DNA from 3 places in the Desulfolithobacter sp. genome. Region 3 is predicted to be linked to each of the others. Evidence: riboswitches for the same ligand, from Rfam matches in the RefSeq annotation. Region 3 holds a riboswitch; each other region holds the start of a gene.
What was found. A riboswitch is a leader RNA that binds a small molecule or an ion and turns the genes downstream of it on or off. The one in region 3 is predicted to bind cobalamin.

Region 1 (6,998 bases), 130 kb from region 3:
AGGAAAAGGCAATAGCCCTGCCCTTTGACCTGGACTACGCCCTGGCTATTCTCAAGGACAGCAATGGCAATATTGAACTCAAAGTACCAGTCTCCGGACCGGTCAACGAACTGAATGTAAGTCTTTCCGGGCTGCTGATCACCGCCATGAACAAGGCCATCATCACCGGGGCATCCTCCTACCTGGTCTATGCCCTGGGCCCCTATGCCGCCCTGGCCTACCTGGGCGCCAAAGTTGGCAACGAGATACTCAAAACCCGGCTGGCGCCGGTGGAATTCACGCCCGGCAGCGATGTCCTGAGCGAGAAACAGACCGACTACCTCGACCGGGTTGCCAAAATTCTCAAGGAGAAACCCAGCCTGGAACTCCAGCTCTGTCCGAAGCTGGCCCGGGACGACCTCCCTCCGGACACCAGGGCCGACGGGCTCAGTCCTGAAACAAAAGAGCGTCTCCTTAACCTTGGCGAGAGGCGGGCTGTCGCGGTGCGGGATTTCCTCAGCGGAAACCACGGTATCGATCCCAAACGGCTGCTCATCTGTTCATCGGCCCTTGATACCGGCAACAGCGGTAAGCCACGGGTCGACCTGCAGCTCTGACCACCACCGATTCGACCGCTCAGCTCCAGACGCCCTGGACATCTTCGCCGCATTCGGGACAATGGGCCAGGCGCGGATTGTCACCGAGGCGCAACCGATTTTCCGCAAGAGAAAAACCGAGCCTGGTAACAAGAGCGACGCCGCAGGAAGGGCACCAGGTATTTTCTCCTCCTTCACCCGGCACATTGCCCTCGTAGACAAACCGCAGCCCTTCGCCAAGGCCGATGTCCCTGGCCCGCCGCAGGGTGGCCACCGGGGTGGGGGGGCGGTCGGTTAACTTATAGGTGGGATAAAAGGCGGTCACATGCCAGGGCATGGATAAATCGATACCGCGGATGAAACGGGCAATGTCCCGCAGTTCCTCATCCGAGTCGTTGAGCCCGGGGATCACCAGCGTGGTCACCTCGACCCAGACCCCAGCCTCGTGCATGAGCCGAATCGTGTCCAACACCGGTTGGAGCCGGGCTGAACAGATCCGGTGATAAAAATCCTCTGAAAACCCCTTGAGGTCGATATTGATCCCGTCCAGCAGCGGGGCCAGATCCCGGATAACCTCCGGGGTCATGTAGCCATTGGAGACAAAGACGTTTCTGATGGAGCGCGAATGAGCCAACTCCATACAGTCCCGGGCGAATTCATAGAAAACGGTAGGCTCCACATACGTATAGCTGATACTTGCACAACCCGTTCGCTCCGCCGCAGCCACCACCTCTTCCGGAGAGCGGAAGGTACCGGCAATGCCACCGTGATGCAGGTGGGGATACTGGGAGATATCATAGTTCTGGCAGTGGAGACAGCGAAAATTGCATCCCACGGTGGAGATGGACCAGGATTTCGAGGCTGGAAGAAAATGGAACAGCGGTTTTTTCTCGATGGGATCACTATTTTCCGCCACCAGATACCCGTAGACCAGAGTATACAATGTCCCGTCCCGGTTTTCACGCACACCGCACATCCCTCGCCGTCCCGGTTTTATCTGGCAGCGGTGTTGACAGAGTCCGCACTGGACCTTGCCGTCCTCCTTTTTGGTGTAAAAACGTGCCTCGTGCATGATACCCTCCCTGTTTGCAGATCCACCGTCAGCAAGCCTCTGAAAAAATATAATACCTGTCTCCCCTTTGGGAAACCTCCCCCCTTGATTTTACAGTCGGATCGCATAACGTATACTGATACAGTGGCGTTACCGGGTTACCTGTCCAAACGATGGTCCCGGTCCGGGTACCGAATGCCTGATGGTGACCGTCGAAACGACCAGGTCACCTGCCGGTTCTCACCCGCATCAACAACCAGTAAAAGTCATTGTAAAATTTTTCAGGTACGCGCCCATTTTTCCCAAAACCGGTTCCGGAGTCCCAATGCATTGGAAAAAAATCTCTCTTTTGCTCCTCTTCCTGACGCTGACCATCTCTCTGCCTGCCGTGGCCATGGCCAGGATCACGGTTTTTGTCTCGATCCTCCCTCAGGAATATTTTGTCGAGCGGGTTGGTGGCGAGCGGGTTCAGGTCCAGGCCCTGGTCCAGCCTGGCCAGAGTCCGGTCACCTACGCCCCTGCACCACGCCAAATGGCGACCCTGTCCCGGGCCGATGTCTATTTCCGCATCGGCGTGCCGTTTGAAAAAAGCCTGATACCCAAACTACAGCGCTCCGTCCCCCATCTCTCCATCATCGACCTGCGTCAGGGACTGGATATGTTGAGCGGTGACCACGATCACAAAGGACTGCAGAATGAAGATGTGCATGCCAAAGAACGGGAAAAGAGTGAAGATCTGGATCCGCACACCTGGCTTGATCCCCGGCTGGTCAAGAAACAGGCGGCCCTCATTCGCGACACCCTGATCCGTCTCGACCCCGCAGGAAAAGAATTCTACCAGCAAAACTATGAAACCTTTGCCGCGGATCTCGAGGCCCTGGACCGCAGACTCAGGGAGGTGCTCGCGCCTCTGACCGGCCAGACCATATATGTCTTTCATCCGGCTTACGGCTATTTCTGCCGGGCCTACGGGTTGCGGCAAAAAGCAGTGGCCCCCGGGGGCAAGGGGCCGGGCCCCCGCCACCTGGCCAGCCTAATCGCCTCGGCCAGGGAGGATAATGTCCACGTCATCTTTGTTCAGCCCCAGTTTTCAAGCTCCAGCGCCCGGACCATCGCCAGGGCCATCGACGGAGCAGTGATACCGCTTGACCCGCTGGCGCGGGACTACCTGGCCAACATGGAACGTATTGCCGGCCGGATCGCCGCTGCGTTGACGCCAACGGCAGGGTCGACTCCCAAAGGGTCCTGAAAGAACATGAAAATTATCTCCGGAGGACAGAGCGGGGCTGACCGGGCGGCTCTTGACGCGGCCATCAGCCTGAACATCCCCCATGGCGGCTGGCTGCCAAGAGGGCGCCGGACCGAGGAGGGACCACTGCCGGACCGCTACCGACTCCAGGAGCTGCCGTCGGCCAACTACCGGGACCGAACCAGGAAAAACATACTGGACAGTGACGGCACTCTGATAGTGTCATTTGGCCCTCTCACCGGCGGCTCGGCCCTGACCGAGGCCCTGGCCATCCGGCACCGGCGCCCCTGTCTCCATATCGACCTGGAACTATGGCATCCCAAACGAGCTCAAAAAGCCATAGAACAATGGCTGAAAGACCATAACATCAAAACCCTGAACGTGGCCGGCCCCAGAGCAAGCGGCGAACCGCGTATCTATCGGGCCGTTTATGACCTTCTGCTGCAGATAAACTGGCCCGAAACGGACAAAACACCATGAACGGATCAAACACCTTGCCCCGAATTTCACGCCGTACAATCCTGCGCTTTTTCTTTCTTTGCGGTGGAAGCGCCATTACGGCTCCCTTTCTTGGCGGTTGCAGCACCGACCCGGTGACAGGAGAAAAATCCCTTGTCATGATGACCCGGAGCCAGGAGATAGCCCTGGACCGGAAGCAGGCCCCATTCCAGTTTTCGGCCGATTACGGTATCCTCATGGACAGGGAGCTCAACAAGTATCTTAACCGGGTGGGAATGGAGCTGGCCCGTCGTTCACATCGCCCTGACATGCCCTTTTCCTTCCGCGGCGTCAATGCGGCCCATATCAACGCCTACGCTTTTCCCGGCGGCTCCATCGCCGCCACCCGAGGCATCCTGGTTGAACTGCAAAGCGAAGCTGAACTTGCAGCCCTGCTGGGGCACGAAATCGGCCATGTCTGTGCCCGGCACGCAGCCGAGCAGATGGGCAAGGGGTTGCTGGTCAACCTGCTGGTCGCCGGAGCCTCGATAGCCACCTCCAGTGCCGGTCATGAAGGTACGGCGGAGCTGATCTCCAGGCTTGGCGGCTTGGGGGCCGGTGCCCTGTTGGCCAGATACAGCCGCAATGACGAAAGGGAGGCCGACGCCCTGGGCATGGAATACATGACCAGGGCCGGATACACACCACTTGGCATGGCGGGTCTCATGGAAATCCTCCTCAGAAGCGGAGAGCACAATCCCACTGCCATCGAGCTCATGTTCGCCACCCATCCCATGAGCAGGGAACGATTGGAAACAGCCCGCCTGCAGGCCCATGAACGTTACGCATCCATGCTCGACAACCCGGATCACCGACAGCGCTACATGGACCACACCGCAGGTCTTCGCCGTCTCAAACCAGCAATCAGGGCCATCCAGAAGGCGGAAACCGCCTTGGCCCGTAAACAGATCCGCCAGGCCGAAGAACTGTTGCACACTGCTCTTCGCCACGCTCCGGACGATTACCAGGCCCTGGTGGTTATGGCCAAATGCCAGTTTATGCATCATAACCATGATGAAGCGCTAAGCTATGCCCGCCAGGCCACCCAGGTCTACCCCAAAGAGGCCCAGGGCCACTGGCTCTTGGCCATGAGCAGCCTCGCCAAAGAGAAATATGACCAGGCCCTGCGGGAATTAAGTGAGGTGGACCGGCTCCTGCCCGGTAATCCGGACATCCTCTTCTACCGGGGCCAGGCCCTCGAAGCCATGCAGCGCCGGGACGAGGCCGCCCGGGCCTACGCCGCGTTTCTTGAAAAGGTACGCCAGGGTGACAAGGCAAAATACGCATATACCCGCCTCCGGGAATGGGGCTATATTCGCTGAACAGCGCTCACGATACACCCCGGGAACGTTAACCTCCTGGCGGGCACGGGCCACATCTTCCCGGCAAAAGCGGGTTGACGGAGCACATTTTTTCAGGTAACGTTATCGGTACATTTTCAGATGCTCTTAGCCGAGCTTAATAGGGAACCCGGTGCGAATCCGGGACGGGCCCGCCGCTGTGACCGGGGACGAATTTTGCAAGATGCCACTGACCTCCTTAGGGGTTGGGAAGGCGCAAAAGGAGGATGATCCGGGAGTCAGAAGACCTGTCTGAAAAACATAAAGCGCCTGCTCTCGCGGACAAAGAGCAGTCACGTGCTTGTCGAATTGTTCGAGGAAAAATCAGGGATCCCCGGACCAATAACTCTTTTGTTTATTGGTCCGGGGATTTTTTTTTGCCTTTTCAGGCGGCCCCGGACCCGTCTCAACGTCATTACAAGGTACAAGGAGAAGTGTGATGAAAAAGGAGATTCGAACGGCCCTGGCCCTGTGTCTCGTGTCCACGCCTGGACCGGCCCTGGCGGGCGCGGATGAAGACAGCCCTGCAAACAAGGTTACCCTGGACGAAGTGGTGGTGACCGCCACCCGCAGTGAAGAATCGGTGCAGGAAATTCCGGCCAGGGTCGAGGTGATCGAGAGCGAGACCATCGAGCTGACCACCGGGGACACACTCACCGAACAGCTCAAGAAGAACAGTTCCGTCGGCGTGATCGAGTACCCCGGCGCCCTGGCCGGCATCGGTATCCGCGGTTTTCGGCCGGAATTTTCCGGTATCACCAAGCACACCCTGGTTCTTATCAACGGCCGGCCGGCCGGAGCCACCAACCTGGCGACCGTGCTCACCGGCAACGTGGAACGGATAGAGGTCCTGAAAGGGCCAGCCTCTTCCCTCTATGGCGGAGAAGCCATGGGCGGGGTGGTCAACATCATTACCAAAAAACATACCGGACCACTCACCGGTCTTGCGGAAATCGGTTACGGCTCATTTGCGACCAATTTTGAAAAAGCAGCACTTGGTGGCGGGCTGGGGGACCGGTTCGACTTCGATATCTTTGCCCAGAGGTTCGAACAGAGCGATGACTACGAGATGGGTAACGGCGAGACCAGGGCAAACACGGCCTTCAGGACCCAGAACGGATCCCTGCGCCTGGGCGGTGACCTGGGAGCATGGCGGATCGATGTCAGCGGAGACCTCTACCAGGGCCGCGATATCGAAACTCCGGGTGACATCGCCTATGGCAACGAGATGTCCGGCCACAAGGACATCGACCGCTCGGGCATGGATTTTACCCTCAGCGGGCCGCTGGGGGATAAGAGCAGAGTGAGCCTCACCGGTTACCGGACCAACGAAACCAGTGAAAACTACAGCCACTATACCGGCTGGTATCCGGCCCTGGTCCAGGTGGAACCGTACCGGAGCTACGACTCGGAGACAGACTGGCTCGGCTTCCAGCTCAAGAACGAGTACACCTGGGGCCAACACCGGTTCGTCGTCGGCATCGATTACCAGAAGATCGACAGGGAAAGCCGAAGCTACAACCAGGACGGTACACGCAGGGCGCCCTGGTCCCCGGATGAAGGCCGGGAAAACTGGGCCGGATACCTGGAAACCATCTGGCGCTTCATGAACGACCGGCTCACCGCCACTGTAGGGGGGCGGTACGACACTTTCGATGTAGAAACCAAACCCACGCCCTACAAAACCGATTTTACGCCCAACTCGGAAAATTTCTCCACCTTCAGTCCCAGGGCCGGGCTGAACTACAACTTCGACCTGGGAATCCGGTTGCACACCACCATCGGCAAGGCCTTTGTTCCACCGACTGCGGCCCAGCTTGCAGGCTACGCGGAAACAGACGTTGGCGGGGTTACCATGATCACCCGGAGCAATCCGGACCTGGACCCCGAGTCCTCGATCACCTGGGATATCGGCCTTGGCTATGCGCAACCCAGGCTGGGCCTGTTCATGGACGTTACATATTTCCACACCGACGTGGACGACAAGATCACCACGGTCACCGCGGGTAACACCACCACCTACCAAAACAGTCTCAGCGCCGAAATGGAAGGCCTGGAGACAGAGTTATCCTTCGATATTGGGGCCCCGATGAACTGGGACCGTTCGCTGGAGCTGTTTGTCAACGCCACTTACATGTTCAAGGCAGAAGAGGAAGAACCCGGCGGAACCATGGGCGATATCCACAACGTGGCTGATTATACGATAAACTATGGCCTCCAGTACTCGGACGAGATGTTCGAAGCCAGGCTCAATTTCCGCAACCAGGGCCCAATGAAGGATACAG
Region 2 (6,998 bases), on a different contig from region 3:
CCTTTGACAACGGAATGGTGGATGAAAAATACCTGACAATGGTTGAAGAAAAGACGAACTCCTACAAACGCGCATTGCTTGCTCTTCATAAAAACAACCAGGCAATCAACACCATCACCGGGACATTGGAACAAACTGGATCAAAAGTTGAAAGTATGGTGGAAAACATCGTCGACACTTCTCACAAGTACGAACTGAACCAGCGCATGCTGATTGAACAGAACAATCGCAGAACCACGATCATAATCCTGTCCATGGCGATCCTGGCCACTTCTGCAGGCATGCTGATAGTTTTTCTGACGATCCGCTCAATTGTCAGTTCCATCAGAGAGGCTGTCTCTTTTGCAGGCCTTGTGGGAGACGGAGATTTCACCACCACCCTTGACAACAAAGGTCGGGATGAAATCGGTCAACTGGTCGAGTCTCTCAACCAAATGGTCAGGAAACTGAACACGGTTTTCAAAAAGGTCGGAAACAGTACCGAAGTTTTGCAGGATTCAGCAACCCATCTTTCCGAATCATCTGAAGCTATGTCACAGGGAGCGGATCAGTCATCGGAAAAGGCGAACAATGTTGCAGCGGCGACCGAAGAGATGAGTTCCAACATGAACTCCGTGGCCGCAGCCTGCGAAGAAGCGGCCACCAATGTCAATATCGTCGCCGATGCGGTGGGAGAGCTGTCGGCAACTGTTCAGAGGATAGCCACGGACACCGCGGAAGCACGGGATGTGACCATGGAAGCAGTGACCCTTGCTTCAGGCTCCTCTGAAAAGGTCGACGCCCTGGGCCAGGCAGCCGGTGAGATCAGCAAGGTTACCGAGGTGATCACCGAAATTTCCGAACAGACCAATCTGCTGGCCCTCAATGCCACTATCGAAGCGGCCCGGGCCGGAGAAGCAGGCAAGGGGTTTGCGGTGGTTGCAAACGAGATCAAGGAACTGGCCAACCAGACAGCCGATGCCACCCGGGAAATCAAAACCAAAATCGAAGCCATTCAGAACTCGACCAATCTGACCGTGAACGAGATAAAACAGGTCACCGGGGTCATTACCAAGGTCAACAAAATAGTGTCCTCAATCGCCACAGCCGTGGAAGAACAGACCGCAAGCACAACAGAGATAGCGGAGAATATTCAGCAGGCCGCTCTGGGCATATCCGAGGTCAACGAGAATGTGGCCCAGAGCTCGGCAGTGTCAGGTGACATTGCCCGGGAGATTGCCGAAGTAAGCCAGGTGGCCGGTGAAATAACTGCGCTCAGCTCAACTGTCAAAAACAGTGCCGGCAAACTGGCAAAAATGGCCGATGAGCTCTCAAAACTGATCGTCACGTTTCGCACCCGCTGAAATGGCTGCCCTTCACCTTCCGGGCAAACAAGGCCCGCCTGCTGTTCAATAAGCAGCCGGGCCATATCTGCTGAGACTCTATTTTTCTTTCTGCGCGGATACTACCGCTTTTTTCCGGGCCTGTTCCTCTTCGCAGCCCCGCTTGTCACCGCGTATGTCTCGGGCAAATAGCGATATTCCCCGCTCCATGGCGCAAAAATCGCCGCACATGGTGCAGGTACGCTTATTTTCCGGTGAACGGTCCCTGCGGATCCTGCGAGCCTCTTCTGGAAACATCAAAAGCTCCATCTGCCTTTCCCACCGGGTATCACGCCGGGCGATAGCCACCTGCTTTTCCCGCTCGCGCATGGAAGGATCACGCGCGATGTCACCTATCCTTGCCGCCAGCCTGGTGGCCCGGATACCTTCACGTACGTCCTGTTCTCCGGGCAGGGCGAGATGCTCCGCCGGGGTGATGTAACAAATCAAGTCCGCTCCGTAACGGGCTGAATTGGCAGCTCCTATGGCAGCGGTAATATGGTCATATCCGGCCCCGGAGTCTGCAGGCAACGGGCCCAGGACGTAATAGGGCGCATTGCCGCTCATCCTTTTCTCCAGCATTATATTGCCTTCGATCTCGTCAAGAGGCACATGGCCCGGACCCTCCACCATCATCTGACACCCCATTTCCCGACCTATCTCGGCCAGTTCGCAGTTGGTGATCATCTCCGCCATCTGGGCCCGGTCGTGACTGTCATGAATAGCTCCAGCCCGGATACCGTTACCCAGTGAAAGAACAGCGTCATATTTTTTCATCAAATCGCAAACCCGGTCAAACTGCTCATAAAGTGGATTTTCCCGGTCATGATACTCCATCCAGGACACCATGAAGGTGCCGCCTTTGGAAACCAGCCCCCCATAACGATATCCCTGACGACGCAGCCGTTCAATGGAGTACCGATTGATCCCGCAGTGAATTGCCATGAACGATATTCCATCCTCCAGCTGCCGCTCGATAAGCTCGAAAAGATATTCCGGGTCAAGTTTGTTTGGGTTACGGTACTTGCGGATGGCCTCTGAAAAGGCCTGATACAGAGGCACATTGCCCACCGGCAGATCAACGGCGGCCAGCACTTCGCGCCGCACCAGGTCCAGATCGCCTCCGGTGGACAATTCCATCAGGGTATCGGCCTGCTCCTCTTCAGCGATCCGCGCCTTTCTTTTTTCCAGCTCGATGTCCTTGATGTCCGAAGAAGTGCCGATAGAGGCATTGACCTTGGTCCGCAACCCGGTGCCAATACCGACCACCTTCTGATTCGGACGATTATGGTTGACCGGAATAACGATTTCTCCCAAAGCGACTAACTCCCTGATCAGCTCGACATCCTTGCCCTCATCGCTAGCTACCTGTTCCATCTGTGGTGTAACGAGCCCCTCGCGGGCCAATTCAAGTTGGGTCTTCATGCTCTCTTCCTCCTCAGACCGTCCCGGCCGGCAAAAAAAAAATCCGCGCCAGGGAATTGTTCCTTGACGCGGACTTGCAGGACAGCAATATCCGTTATCTTGTATCCAGCCTGGCAGGTCTTCTGACTCACGGATCAATCTCCGACCGCGCCTTCCCATCCCCGAAGATGTGGACAGTGGCATCATGCGGCCGTAGTCCCCGCTTACAGCGCCGGCCCTGAGCGTTACGGATTCGCACCGTATTCCCTATTCTCCGCCGGCAACCACACCGACGGCACCAGACTGATCTATGGTGTCCACATATGCCAGAAATTAGAAAAAAGGACAAGACAATTCAATCTTTGTCCAGACCGTATTCCTTAATCTTGTTCAACAGGGTCTGCCGGGCAATTCCAAGAATACGTGCTGTTTTCGAGCGGTTACCATCTGTCTGAGCCAGGATGGTTTTGATTGCCTCACGCTCCATGTCGCGAAGGGTGAAACCCTGCCTGCCGTTCTTCTCCAGGTTCGGCGCCATATCTTCCGGCAACAGGTGAGGCGACAGTTCCCGGGGAGTAATCTGTTCTCCAAGGCAGAGAATCACTGCCCGCTCCACGGTGTTTTCCAGCTCCCTGATATTACCGGGCCAGTCATGTCGCCCAAGGAGCATCAGAACCTGGGGATGAAATCTCCGAATATCTTTCCGGTTTTTTTTCGCATATTTTTTCAGAAAATAATCAGCCAGGGCTGGTATATCCTCCGGCCTCTCCCTGAGAGGTGGCAATTCAATAGGCACCACGGAAAGCCGGAAAAAGAGATCCTGCCGAAAAGTGCCTTCCTCAACCATTTGCTGAAGATTCTTGTGGGTTGCCGCCACAAGGCGGACATCCACCTTCACAGACTGGCTGGAGCCAAGACGTTCGAACTCTCCTTCCTGGATTACCCTGAGTATCTTGGCCTGGGTCTGCAACGACATATCGCCGATTTCATCAAGAAACAAAGTGCCGCGATGGGCCTGTTCAAAGCGACCCTTACGCTGCCGCTCCGCACCGGTAAAAGCACCCCGTTCATGGCCAAAAAGTTCGCTTTCCAGCAAGCTTTCATGCAGAGCCGCGCAGTTGACCTTGATAAACGGGCCGTCTTTACGCAGACTGTTTTGATGAAGCGCCCCGGCAATCAATTCCTTGCCGGTACCCGATTCTCCGGTTATAAGCACCGTTGCATCGCTGGGAGCAACCAGCGAGAGAGTTTCAAACACCCTCTGCATACCACTGCTGCGGCCGATAATGTTGCCAAAGTCAAATTTTTCTCCAAGCCGTTCCCGAAGCTGTGCATTCTCTTCCCGAAGCGCCTCTATATGAAGCGCCTTTTCCACGGCCAGATTCAGGGCCTCGATATCAACAGGCTTGGTGACATAATCGACGGCCCCCTTTTTCATGGCCGCCACAGCACTTTCCACCGAAGAAAAGGCCGTGATAACGATAACCGGCTCGATACGCCCCTTTTCCCTGAGCAGCGACAAGGTCTCCAGGCCATCCATTCGCTGCATTTTCAGATCCAGCAGAATCAAATCCACATCATGGTCCCACAGCAGCGGCAAAACCTGATCCCCATCGTCGGTTTCAAGTATGGTGTAGCCTGCCCCCTCAAGGTTGACCTTGAGCATGGTACGGTGAGCCACATCATCATCTACAAGCAGAATTGTTTTTCCCTGCATATCATCCATTTCCAGTTTGTTTTTTCTGGGTCACCGGGAGCACTATCGTGATTTCTGTTCCCCTGCCCGGGGCTGATACTACCTCGAAATGCCCGTGATGCTGCTCGACAATCTGGTGACTGACAGCCAGACCCAGGCCGGTACCTGCCCGACGGGTTGTAAAAAACGGATCGAACATTTTCTCCTGCTCTTCCCCGGACATACCCTTGCCCGAATCGGAAACCGTAATCCGGATCGTGTCTTTTTCTTCAGAGCAGAACAGGCTTATGTGACCACCTGCCGGGGTGGCATGCAGACTGTTTTTGAGCAAATTGAGAACAACCTGGAGCAGAAGATCTTCATCTGCGACAACAGTCCCTGTACACTGTATCTTCATGGAAAAATGGATATTTCCAGCCTTGAAATCATGCTCGAGCAACCTGGCTGTCTTTTCGAGCACCCGAGCGGGAGACAACTTTTGAAACTCTGGATCTCTTGGCCTGGAGAACTGCAGCAGGGCTGAAATCGCCGCGTTCAGACGATCTACCTCATCCACCATCAGCTGAGCATATTCCAGGGAATTCTTGTCCGTTGCCTGATTGCCGAAATACTGGGCAAATCCCCGTAATGTCCCCAGGGGATTTCTGATTTCATGGGCAATACCGGCTGCCATTCGCCCAAGGGCGGCGAGTCGCCGGGAACGCTCCAGTTGTTCCTCCATGGCCCGCAGATCACGGATGTCACGAATGATCACCACGGTACCAAGTCTATTTCCCTCCTGGTCCTTCAGGGGAGAAGAGCTGAGCCGGACAGGGATGGACAGGTTATCTGTCCGCTGTATTTCATACTCCAGGGCAACCACTCCCTGTTTGGTACAGATCTGTTCACCGGGCCAGTTGGCAAAGACCCGGTCCACCGGTATGCCGGACAGTTTTCCGGCAGGAAAACCGGTCAACCGCGCTGCCCGCGCATTCACTGATACAATCCGTTGACCGCAATCCAGGGTCATCAAGCCATCCGGCATGGACTCAATAACACTCCTGGTATAAAGACGCATGGTATCAAGAGTCGCCCGTGTAATCCGGGCCCCCTGGTACAGAAACAAAAAATAAAAACCTGCACTGCCGAGCAGCAACAGCAGACCGCCCATAAACAGGGTATGACGAAGATCCTGCTCCTGGGCCTGGATAAATTCATCGGTATACAGGCCGATATAAATCACCTTGCGCTTGTTGAGGTTTTCTCCGAATTGGGCCTGCATCCACTGTTGCCTGCGACGAAACATTATGGATGCCATGGAATTGCCACTCTGGTCCCCATCAACCATATGAAATTCCGTGGCAACCTCAAATATGGGACTGCCGCTGTCTGCCAGATTAATGATAGTGGTGACCGGTCCCTCAGCAGCCAGGACCCTGGAACTTTCCGGGTGACTGTCCCGGGGAGGAAGCTTGCCGGCAGTAGCCAGAACCACCCCGTCTTCGGTGACAACATGAATGTAGGCGATACGATCTGTTTTGGCCGTTTCGGTAACCAGCGTCTCCAGCGGCGAAGAAGTATTCATCATGTGATGCATCATGGTGGTTCTCGCTCCAGCCTGGAAACTTCGAATCAGGACCAGCCCCTCGTCAAGAAGAAAACTCTTCATGATTTTCTGTTCCCGTGCCAGATTGCGCACCGTGGAAATGGCAAGCAATGTGCCAAGAATCAGTGCGGCAACGACTATGGCCAGGGCGGACCAGGACAGTTTGAAAGACACTCGGGTGGATGGTATCTGCATGGAACAGGCCTGAAGTTCTATAAAATTGAGCTCCCTTCCCTGCCATTCAGGGAACAGGCACCGTTCTTTCCTGAACAGGCCGAAAGCAGCAGTTGAACCAAGCTGAAAGGATCGGGGCGAATCTATTTTTCCAGGAGCATGGTCGTCACAGCAGGGATGGACAGGCGGCCCTCTGAACAGATAATCTTTCGTGACCGTGACAGGTGTATTGTACCGAAAAAATCATGCCGTCAATACAGGAAAAACGAGATAACGTTTTTTTAATACATACGTCCTCTATAGCGCTTAATGGCCCTCGGAGGCTAAAAAACGTCATCCCGTTATGGTGCTGTCTGGCTACTGTACTATCCGTACAGCTCTCAGGCGCAGCGCATTGAGAACCACAGAAACAGAGCTTAAACTCATGGCCGCCGCCGCAATAACCGGTGAAAGAAGTATGCCGAAGACAGGATAGAGAACCCCTGCTGCCACCGGAACCCCGAGCGCGTTATAGACAAAGGCAAAAAACAGATTCTGCCTGATGTTTGCCATGGTCGCCCGGCTAAGCTTCCTGGCCAGGAAAATACCGGTCAGATCACCCCTGACAAGGGTCAGGTCAGCACTCTCCATGGCCACATCCGTGCCTGTCCCCATAGCAATCCCCACATGGGCCTGGGCAAGGGCCGGGGCATCGTTGATACCGTCACCCGCCATAGCCACCATCCGGCCGTCATCCTGGAGCGATTTGACAACCCGGGCCTTTTCTTCAGGCAAAACG
Region 3 (6,998 bases):
GTGGGGCAGATGTTCATCTTGTCGCCCTTGCGGACCTCGTTGAACTGCTGGGGCGGAATGGCCATGAAACATCCCTGGCAGATTCCGTCCAGGGTGGCGACCACAGCCATGCCATGCCGCTTGCTGAGCAGCATGTTGTAGCGTTTGAGCAGGGCAGGGCTCAGTTCGGCAGCCAGTTTTTCCCGTTTCTTGACCACGCTTTTCTTGCGGGTGGTGATTTTCTTGACCGCATTCTTGATTTTGGTGGTTTCCTCGGCCAGCAGTTCCTCTTCACCCTTGCACAGGTTTTCCAGCTCGGCGGCCTGATTTTTCAGCTGTTCGGTCTGTTCCATGATCGAAGTCAGTTGCTCCTGGCTGTCCTTGATCTGCCGCTTGGCGTCTTCGATTTCCTTGAGAAGGGCCTGGTGTTCGCGACTGGTCTGGACCTGCATCATCTTGTTCTGCCGGTCTTTGATCCTGGCGGCTGCGTCCTCGTGTTCCGCCTTGACTTCCCGCTGCCGCTGCTCCAGGGCACTGACCTTTTCCCGGCACTGGTTTATCTGTTCCTGCTTGTCGGCAATACTCTGCTGCCGGTCGGTGATTTCCTGCTGTTTCTCGCTGATTTGTTTGTCAAATCCGGCGATTTCAGTGTCGATTTCCTGCAGGACAATGAGTTTGCTGATTTCTTCGTTCAATGGTGTACTCCTTATGCAACACGGTTTCAGGCCGGCAAAAAAGGCCGGCAGTTAAAATATTCGTGCAAGCGGACTTCGCTGGGCCGCCGTATGCAGGGGCAGTTCCAGTCCGGCCGCCTTAAGTTCCTTTGCCAGTGCCCGGTGGAGCGATGCGATGACGATCTGTTCGGTTGCAAAATGTCCGCCGTCCACCAGCCAGTGCCCGGCTTCCTCGGCCCAGCGGGCCGTGGCGTGTTTGAGCTCCGAGCTGACAAAGACATCGGCTCCCAGCTCCAGAGTTTTCCCGGCGTAGTCAAAGCATGATCCGCCGCAGACAGCCACCCTGCGGATAGTCTCGGGACGCGGACCGGCCTCGAGTAACCAGGGGGGCTCAATGGCCTGTCTGAGGCGGTCGATAAAATCATCGGGAGTCAGGGGGGCCGGGTATTCTCCTATCCGGCCAAGACCACAGGGCGCACCCGCGTTTTCACAGGGCGTCGGATCAAGAGGTCGTGTTTTTTCAAGACCGAGTCTCCAGGCCAGGATATCACTGACTCCGCTGCGGGCGGCATCGAGATTGGTGTGACAGCCTATGACGCATATGTTGCGACGAATGGCCGTACTGATAAGCCGGCCGTCCGGCTGTTCGGTACGAATGGCTTTTGTCGGGTGGAAGATCAGGGGGTGGTGGGTGATGAGCAGGTCTGCATGGAGTTGCAAAGCCTGGTCCAGTACCTGGGAGGTGGGATCAAGGGCCAGCATGACACCATGGACCGGTTGCCCCGGGTCACCGATCAGAAGTCCGACATTGTCCCATGACTGGGCCAGCTCTGCCGGGGCTATACGTTCTAAAATGTCAAGAATATGCTGGACGGTTGCCGTCATGGTAGCGATTATGACTGTGGCGCAGGAGTGAGGTCAAAGAAAAAGAGGCACACCCACCGGGGATGTACCTCTTTTTCTCGAGCTTGGTGTTGCTGTCGTCTGTTTCTGGAAAAACAGATTGTCGAAAACTGATGATTTTGCTCAAGACCCTGCGTAGTGTTATGCATGGCGATTATCCCGCCATGCCGAATTGTCCGTGGTGGGCCTACCTGGACTCGAACCAGGGACCGACCGGTTATGAGCCGGTGGCTCTAGCCAGCTGAGCTATAGGCCCATCTATGATGGAAAAATAATATATTTTACCAGGATTCAGGCTGCGGTCAATACATTTTTTAGGGTGTGCAGAAAAAAATATTTTCTGTTGTCCTGGTCCTGTGGTAGTCTCTGTCTTTGAATTTTTTCCGCTTCAGGTCGCCTGCCAGGTCCTGCCACCGGATGCTCCGGTATCCACGGTTGGGTGCTCCCCGCCCGCGGGGATGGCGTTTACCGTCCCTTAGCTTTGTTGACGACCTTTGCAAAGTATGCGGGAGAAGCGAGCGGGACATCTGGTCCCTGTCACATATAACTCCTTGTCAGTAGTGGTTCCGGGATGATCTATAATAATCTTATCTATTTTCTGGTGGTCATCTTTGTCTTTTCCACCGATACGGCGCCCAGGGAGCCACTGCTGACGCCAGCCTACGGAGCCATGGTCCTGGCTGGCCTGCTGGTCCTCTTTTCCCGGGTAGCGGGCCGACTGTATCAACGGGCCCGTTTCGGCTCGGCCTCGGCCTATTTTTCCGCTGAAAGGCGGCTTTCTCTCCTGGCCGTTCTGTTCTTCCTGGTCGCCGTCTATGTGGTTGATCTCAAGTATTACCTCCGTTTTCTCTCCCTGGACGGCCGGTTACCGGTCCTGGAGAATCTGGGCGGGCTGGCGTTTTTTTTCGTTTTTCTGTCCCTGATGTGGCTAAAGGCAAGACCTGCTTACGAGGGTGTCTTTCAGCGACGCTACACCCCGACCAGGTTCGTGGTGTCCAATATCAAGGCCAATCTGCCCATTGTTCTGCCCTGGCTGGTTCTGTCCCTGGTTTTTGATCTGCTTTCGGCCCTGCCCCTGCCTCGTTTTCATCAGATCCTGACCTCGCCCTGGGGTGATCTGATTCTTTTTACGTCCTTTGTCGTTTTCCTGGCCGTCTTCTTCCCGCCCCTGGTCCGCTGGCTGTGGAACTGTCGGCCCATGCCCGATTCTCCCCTGCGCCGGGAGATGGAACGTTTTTGTCGGCAGCAGGATTTCAGGGCGGAAATCCTCTACTGGCCGCTGTTTGAAGGGCAGGTTTTGACTGCCGGGATCATGGGTGTCGTCCCGGGTCTCCGCTATCTGCTGGTAACTCCGGCACTTTTGTCCGCCCTGGACCAGGAAGAGCTGGAATCGGTGCTGGCCCATGAGATAGGCCATGTCAAGCGGATGCACCTGGTGCTCTATATCTATCTTTTTCTCGGTTTCAGTCTTCTGGCCGGCGCTCTTGCCCGGGTGCTGCCCTATCTGGTCCTGGGCTGGGACTTCTTCTACCTGACGGTGGAGTGGCTGCATGTCTCGCCCGAAACCCTGCTGGCAGTTTTCAGCGGCGGTCTGGTCCTCCTGTTGATGATCGTTTATTTCCGTTTCATTTTCGGATTTTTTATCCGCAACTTTGAACGGCAGGCCGATCTGTACGTCTTCCGGGCTCAGGGCACCGGTTGGCACCTTATCCGTTCTTTTGAAAAGATCGCCACCCTGTCGGGCAATATCCGTGATGAAAAATCATGGCACCATTTCGGCATCGGCGAACGGATCGCTTTTCTTCAGAGCTGTGAACAGGACCGTTCTCTCATCCGGCACCATGACCGCAAGGTCTGGCTCAGCCTGACGGCCTACACGCTGATCGTTCTCAGCAGTGTGGTGGCTGTCTGGCAGGTGGATCTGGACAAACTGGCCGCCGGAAACGAGGCAAGGTACATGGAGGCGGTGCTGGAGCAGAAACTTCGTCAGGAGCCGAAAAATTCGGTCTGGCTTCTGCTGCTTGGCGACCTGATGCAGGAAAAGAAGATGGAGCGCAAGGCCATTGATGCCTATGAGCGGGCTCTGAAACTCGATCCGCTCAATGGAGATGTGGCCAACAATCTTGCCTGGCTGCTGCTCACGGCCAGCGATCCCGCGCTCCGCGACCCGGTACGCGCCCTGACTCTGGCCCGGACTGCTGCCGCTCTCAAGCAGCATGGGTACATCTTAGACACTCTGGCCACGGCTTACTGGGCCAACAATCTCAGGGAAGAGGCCATTTTGACCGAACTCAAGGCCCTGAAGCTGGATCCGGAAAACCGGCGCTATTACCTGGCCCAGATACGCAAATTCAAGGAATCGACCTGGGATGGGCAGGATTCCTGAGCCATTTTCCATAAGAAAAAAATCCCTCATTCAGTGTTTGACGAAACATAAGCCACAATATACAGTGGCGAAAATCTGCATTGCCGGTACGCTTCAAGGGAAGCGTGGCAGTCTGGCGACCAGCCGGACGACAGGGAATCCGGTGCAAATCCGGAACTGTCCCGCAGCGGTAAGTGGAAACGACAACCGTCTCCCGATAACGGGAAAAGCACTGTCCCCTTTCGGGGATGGGAAGCGACGGTCAGTAGGAAGAGAACCATGTTCTCCTGTCCACAAGTCCGAAGACCTGCCGGCAACATGTCCCATACTTGACCCTTCGAGGAAAGGAGAGAGGTATGTCCGTGTCTGTTCAGGCCGCGTTTGCGGCAGAGTCTGCTGTTTTCTCCACCATTTGTAAACGTGATGGCCGGTTGGCCCCCTTTGCTGTGGACAGGATCACGGGGGCGATTCTGAGAGCAGGTCCACCCTGCACCCTGATCTGCCCGAAGAGCGGCAACAGATCCCGGCCATGCTGCCCTCTTCCATGCAGGACATTTTCCAGCCGTTTCGACCGGAAAATGTCCTGCGACCGGATTTCTGTGGCGCTTTTCCCTCAACAGTTGAACAACCAGTTCCCTTTTTCCAGAACCCGCAGTCATGGATTTTAAATCAAGACATCTGCTCCGTACCCTGCATCGCTGGTTCGGCCTGCTTCTGGCCGGGTTGATAATTTTTTACTGTTTCACCGGCCTGCTCCTGAATCACCGGAAGAGTTTTGGCTATTTTATCGACCGGCACCGAAGCGTTACCCGGGTGGAAAAGTCGGACACCAGGCAGATACGGGAGTTTATAGACTTCTACAAGAACCAGATCGGGCGTAGCGATGATCCCACGGTCATTCGTATCCGCGGCGGCTCCACCATTGAGTTTCTCTATGGTTCCCATGGCAGGACCACCTATATTATAGACCCGGTCCGGGGAACGATGGAGAAAGTCGAGAAAACCCCGCGGCAACCATGGAATTATCTCAACAGGCTGCACAAGGCCTTCAAGACCTCCACCGCCTGGGTGGTCGTGGCCGATTTTGCCAGTGTCGCGATTTTTCTGTTGACTCTGACCGGGTTCTTTATCCTGCGCTATCGTCCCCTGGACTGGCTGATGGTGATCGGGGGCATTCTGCTGCTGGCCGTGGGTGTTTTTCTGGCCTGAGCGACCGGCGCCGGTGGTGCTGTCTGACGGAATCTGAGAAAGAACGTGGCGCGCCGGATGTGTTTACTGGTATCATGTTTCCATGTATCATCTGGTCGCCATCAACTGCCGCTATTCCCATTCCTGCCTGGCGCTTTTTTATCTACGCGGTGAGCTTGCAACTTTTCTCCCCGGGTGCCGGGTACGGATCAGCCAGTTTTCCCTGGGTGATCCCTATTACCAGACCCTGCTCGCCCTGGCCGGTTCCGGAGCAGACGCCATCTTTTTTTCGGTCTATGTCTGGAACCATGCCTATGTCAGTCGGCTCATTCATGATCTGGCACGGGTACGACCCGGGCTGCCGGTGGTCATCGGTGGTCCCCAGGCTCCTGCGCTCACCGGCCTGCCGTCCACCTGTACCCTGGTCCGGGGTGAGATAGAGGGAGTGGGCAGACAATTTTTCAGGGATCTCCAGAGCCGCCGGCTCAAGACCGAGTATCGGGCCGGGGTCAGTCAGCGTTTTGCGTCCCCGTACGAGGCGAACGATTTTCAAGGCGAGCTTTGTCATCGCCAGGTCTACTATGAGTCGTCCAGGGGCTGTCCTTTTTTCTGCTCCTACTGCCTGTCCTCCACCTCCAGGGGGGTGCGCCATAAACCACTGGAGCAGGTTAAGGCCGAGTTGGATTTGATCCTGGAGCACGAACCTCCGATCGTCAAGTTTGTCGATCGAACTTTCAATGATGATCCTGGTCGTGCCTTGGCCATCTGGTCGTATCTTGTCTCCCGGCCAGGTTCCACCAGGTGTCATTTCGAGATCGCCCCGGACCGGTTCACCGGCGAAATGCATTCCTTTCTCCGCACCGTGCCTCCAAACCGTTTTCAGTTCGAAATCGGGATCCAGAGTCTCCATCCACCGGTCCTGTCCGCGGTCAACCGGCGGATGGACCTGGAAGCGGCCCTGGACAACATCAGGAAGCTGGTGGCGCTCGACACCATCCACATCCATGTGGATCTGATTCTCGGCCTGCCCTGCGAGGATCCAGACACCTTCTACAAGGGGTTCAACCGTCTCTTCCGGGTTCGGCCTCATCATATCCAGATGGGGTTGCTCAAGGTACTGCCGGGCACAGAGATGTCCGCCCGGGCGCCGGAGTTTGGCCTGGTGTACTGCCAGGAGCCACCCTACGAGATTCTGGCCACCCGCTGGCTGGAACATGACACCCTCCGGGAACTCTATTTTTTCTGTGAACTGGTGGAGGCCTTCTACAACAACCGCTATTTCCCCTCTCTGTGGAACTACCTGGTCAGGACCGGTGAGGACGCGGCTTCTTTTTTCCTGTCTTTGCTCTTCCTGGCCCGGGAGCAAGGCTTTTTTGACCGGGCCCGGACCCAGAAATTCATGAGTCGGCTACTTTGCGAACTGGTTTCGGTCAGGGATGACGGACAGGTTCTAAGGGAACTGCTTTGCTACGACTGGTTGCGTTGCGGCTTTCGCTATCTGCCATCCCATCTTCAGACCACATCCTTTGGCGTCCTGCGGCATGAGTTGCGTTTTCGGTTGCCCCAGAGCCTTGACGGAGTGTACTGTTACAGGGATCGGGACGCCTTTCTGAAGAAATGCCAGTTCGAGTATTTTTCCGGCCAGACCCTGCAGGAGCTCGGCCTGCGTGCTGATGGTTTAGGTGGCGTGGTTGCGTTTCTGCCTGAAAAGAGTGGCGGGGTCTTCAACCATTGCCGGGTGCTGGTCCTGCCAGACTAAGAGTCCTTCCCCTGAATCAGAGGTGGAACTTCCATGCCTGTGTCCGGGGGGTGGTTTAAGATGCTGGCCGAGTTGCACGCTTCCCTTGCTCTGTCCGAAGAAGAGCGCGGCAACAATACCGCAGTGTTGG

Region 1: it holds a riboswitch for cobalamin, as region 3 does, so the genes downstream of both, ACXJJY_RS08430 (TonB-dependent receptor plug domain-containing protein) here and ACXJJY_RS08985 (PepSY-associated TM helix domain-containing protein) in region 3, are expected to answer to the same signal.
Region 2: it holds a riboswitch for cobalamin, as region 3 does, so the genes downstream of both, thiC (phosphomethylpyrimidine synthase ThiC) here and ACXJJY_RS08985 (PepSY-associated TM helix domain-containing protein) in region 3, are expected to answer to the same signal.

Annotation. Positions count from the first base shown of each region.
Region 1 is NZ_JBPMMS010000034.1:54,878-61,875, reverse strand. It holds gene ACXJJY_RS08455 (DUF748 domain-containing protein) at 1-596, shown strand, start outside; gene amrS (AmmeMemoRadiSam system radical SAM enzyme) at 616-1,647, opposite strand; gene ACXJJY_RS08445 (metal ABC transporter solute-binding protein, Zn/Mn family) at 1,952-2,875, shown strand; gene ACXJJY_RS08440 (putative molybdenum carrier protein) at 2,882-3,355, shown strand; gene ACXJJY_RS08435 (M48 family metalloprotease) at 3,352-4,695, shown strand; cobalamin riboswitch at 4,797-4,983, shown strand; gene ACXJJY_RS08430 (TonB-dependent receptor plug domain-containing protein) at 5,153-6,998, shown strand, end outside.
Region 2 is NZ_JBPMMS010000013.1:49,098-56,095, reverse strand. It holds gene ACXJJY_RS03080 (HAMP domain-containing methyl-accepting chemotaxis protein) at 1-1,343, shown strand, start outside; gene thiC (phosphomethylpyrimidine synthase ThiC) at 1,422-2,786, opposite strand; cobalamin riboswitch at 2,882-3,083, opposite strand; gene ACXJJY_RS03070 (sigma-54-dependent transcriptional regulator) at 3,121-4,482, opposite strand; gene ACXJJY_RS03065 (two-component system sensor histidine kinase NtrB) at 4,484-6,241, opposite strand; gene ACXJJY_RS03060 (heavy metal translocating P-type ATPase) at 6,578-6,998, opposite strand, start outside.
Region 3 is NZ_JBPMMS010000034.1:180,746-187,743, forward strand. It holds gene ACXJJY_RS08965 (zinc ribbon domain-containing protein) at 1-674, opposite strand, end outside; gene ACXJJY_RS08970 (Nif3-like dinuclear metal center hexameric protein) at 726-1,538, opposite strand; tRNA gene ACXJJY_RS08975 (tRNA-Ile) at 1,736-1,812, opposite strand; gene ACXJJY_RS08980 (M48 family metallopeptidase) at 2,128-3,942, shown strand; cobalamin riboswitch at 4,010-4,250, shown strand; gene ACXJJY_RS08985 (PepSY-associated TM helix domain-containing protein) at 4,579-5,130, shown strand; gene ACXJJY_RS08990 (B12-binding domain-containing radical SAM protein) at 5,213-6,868, shown strand.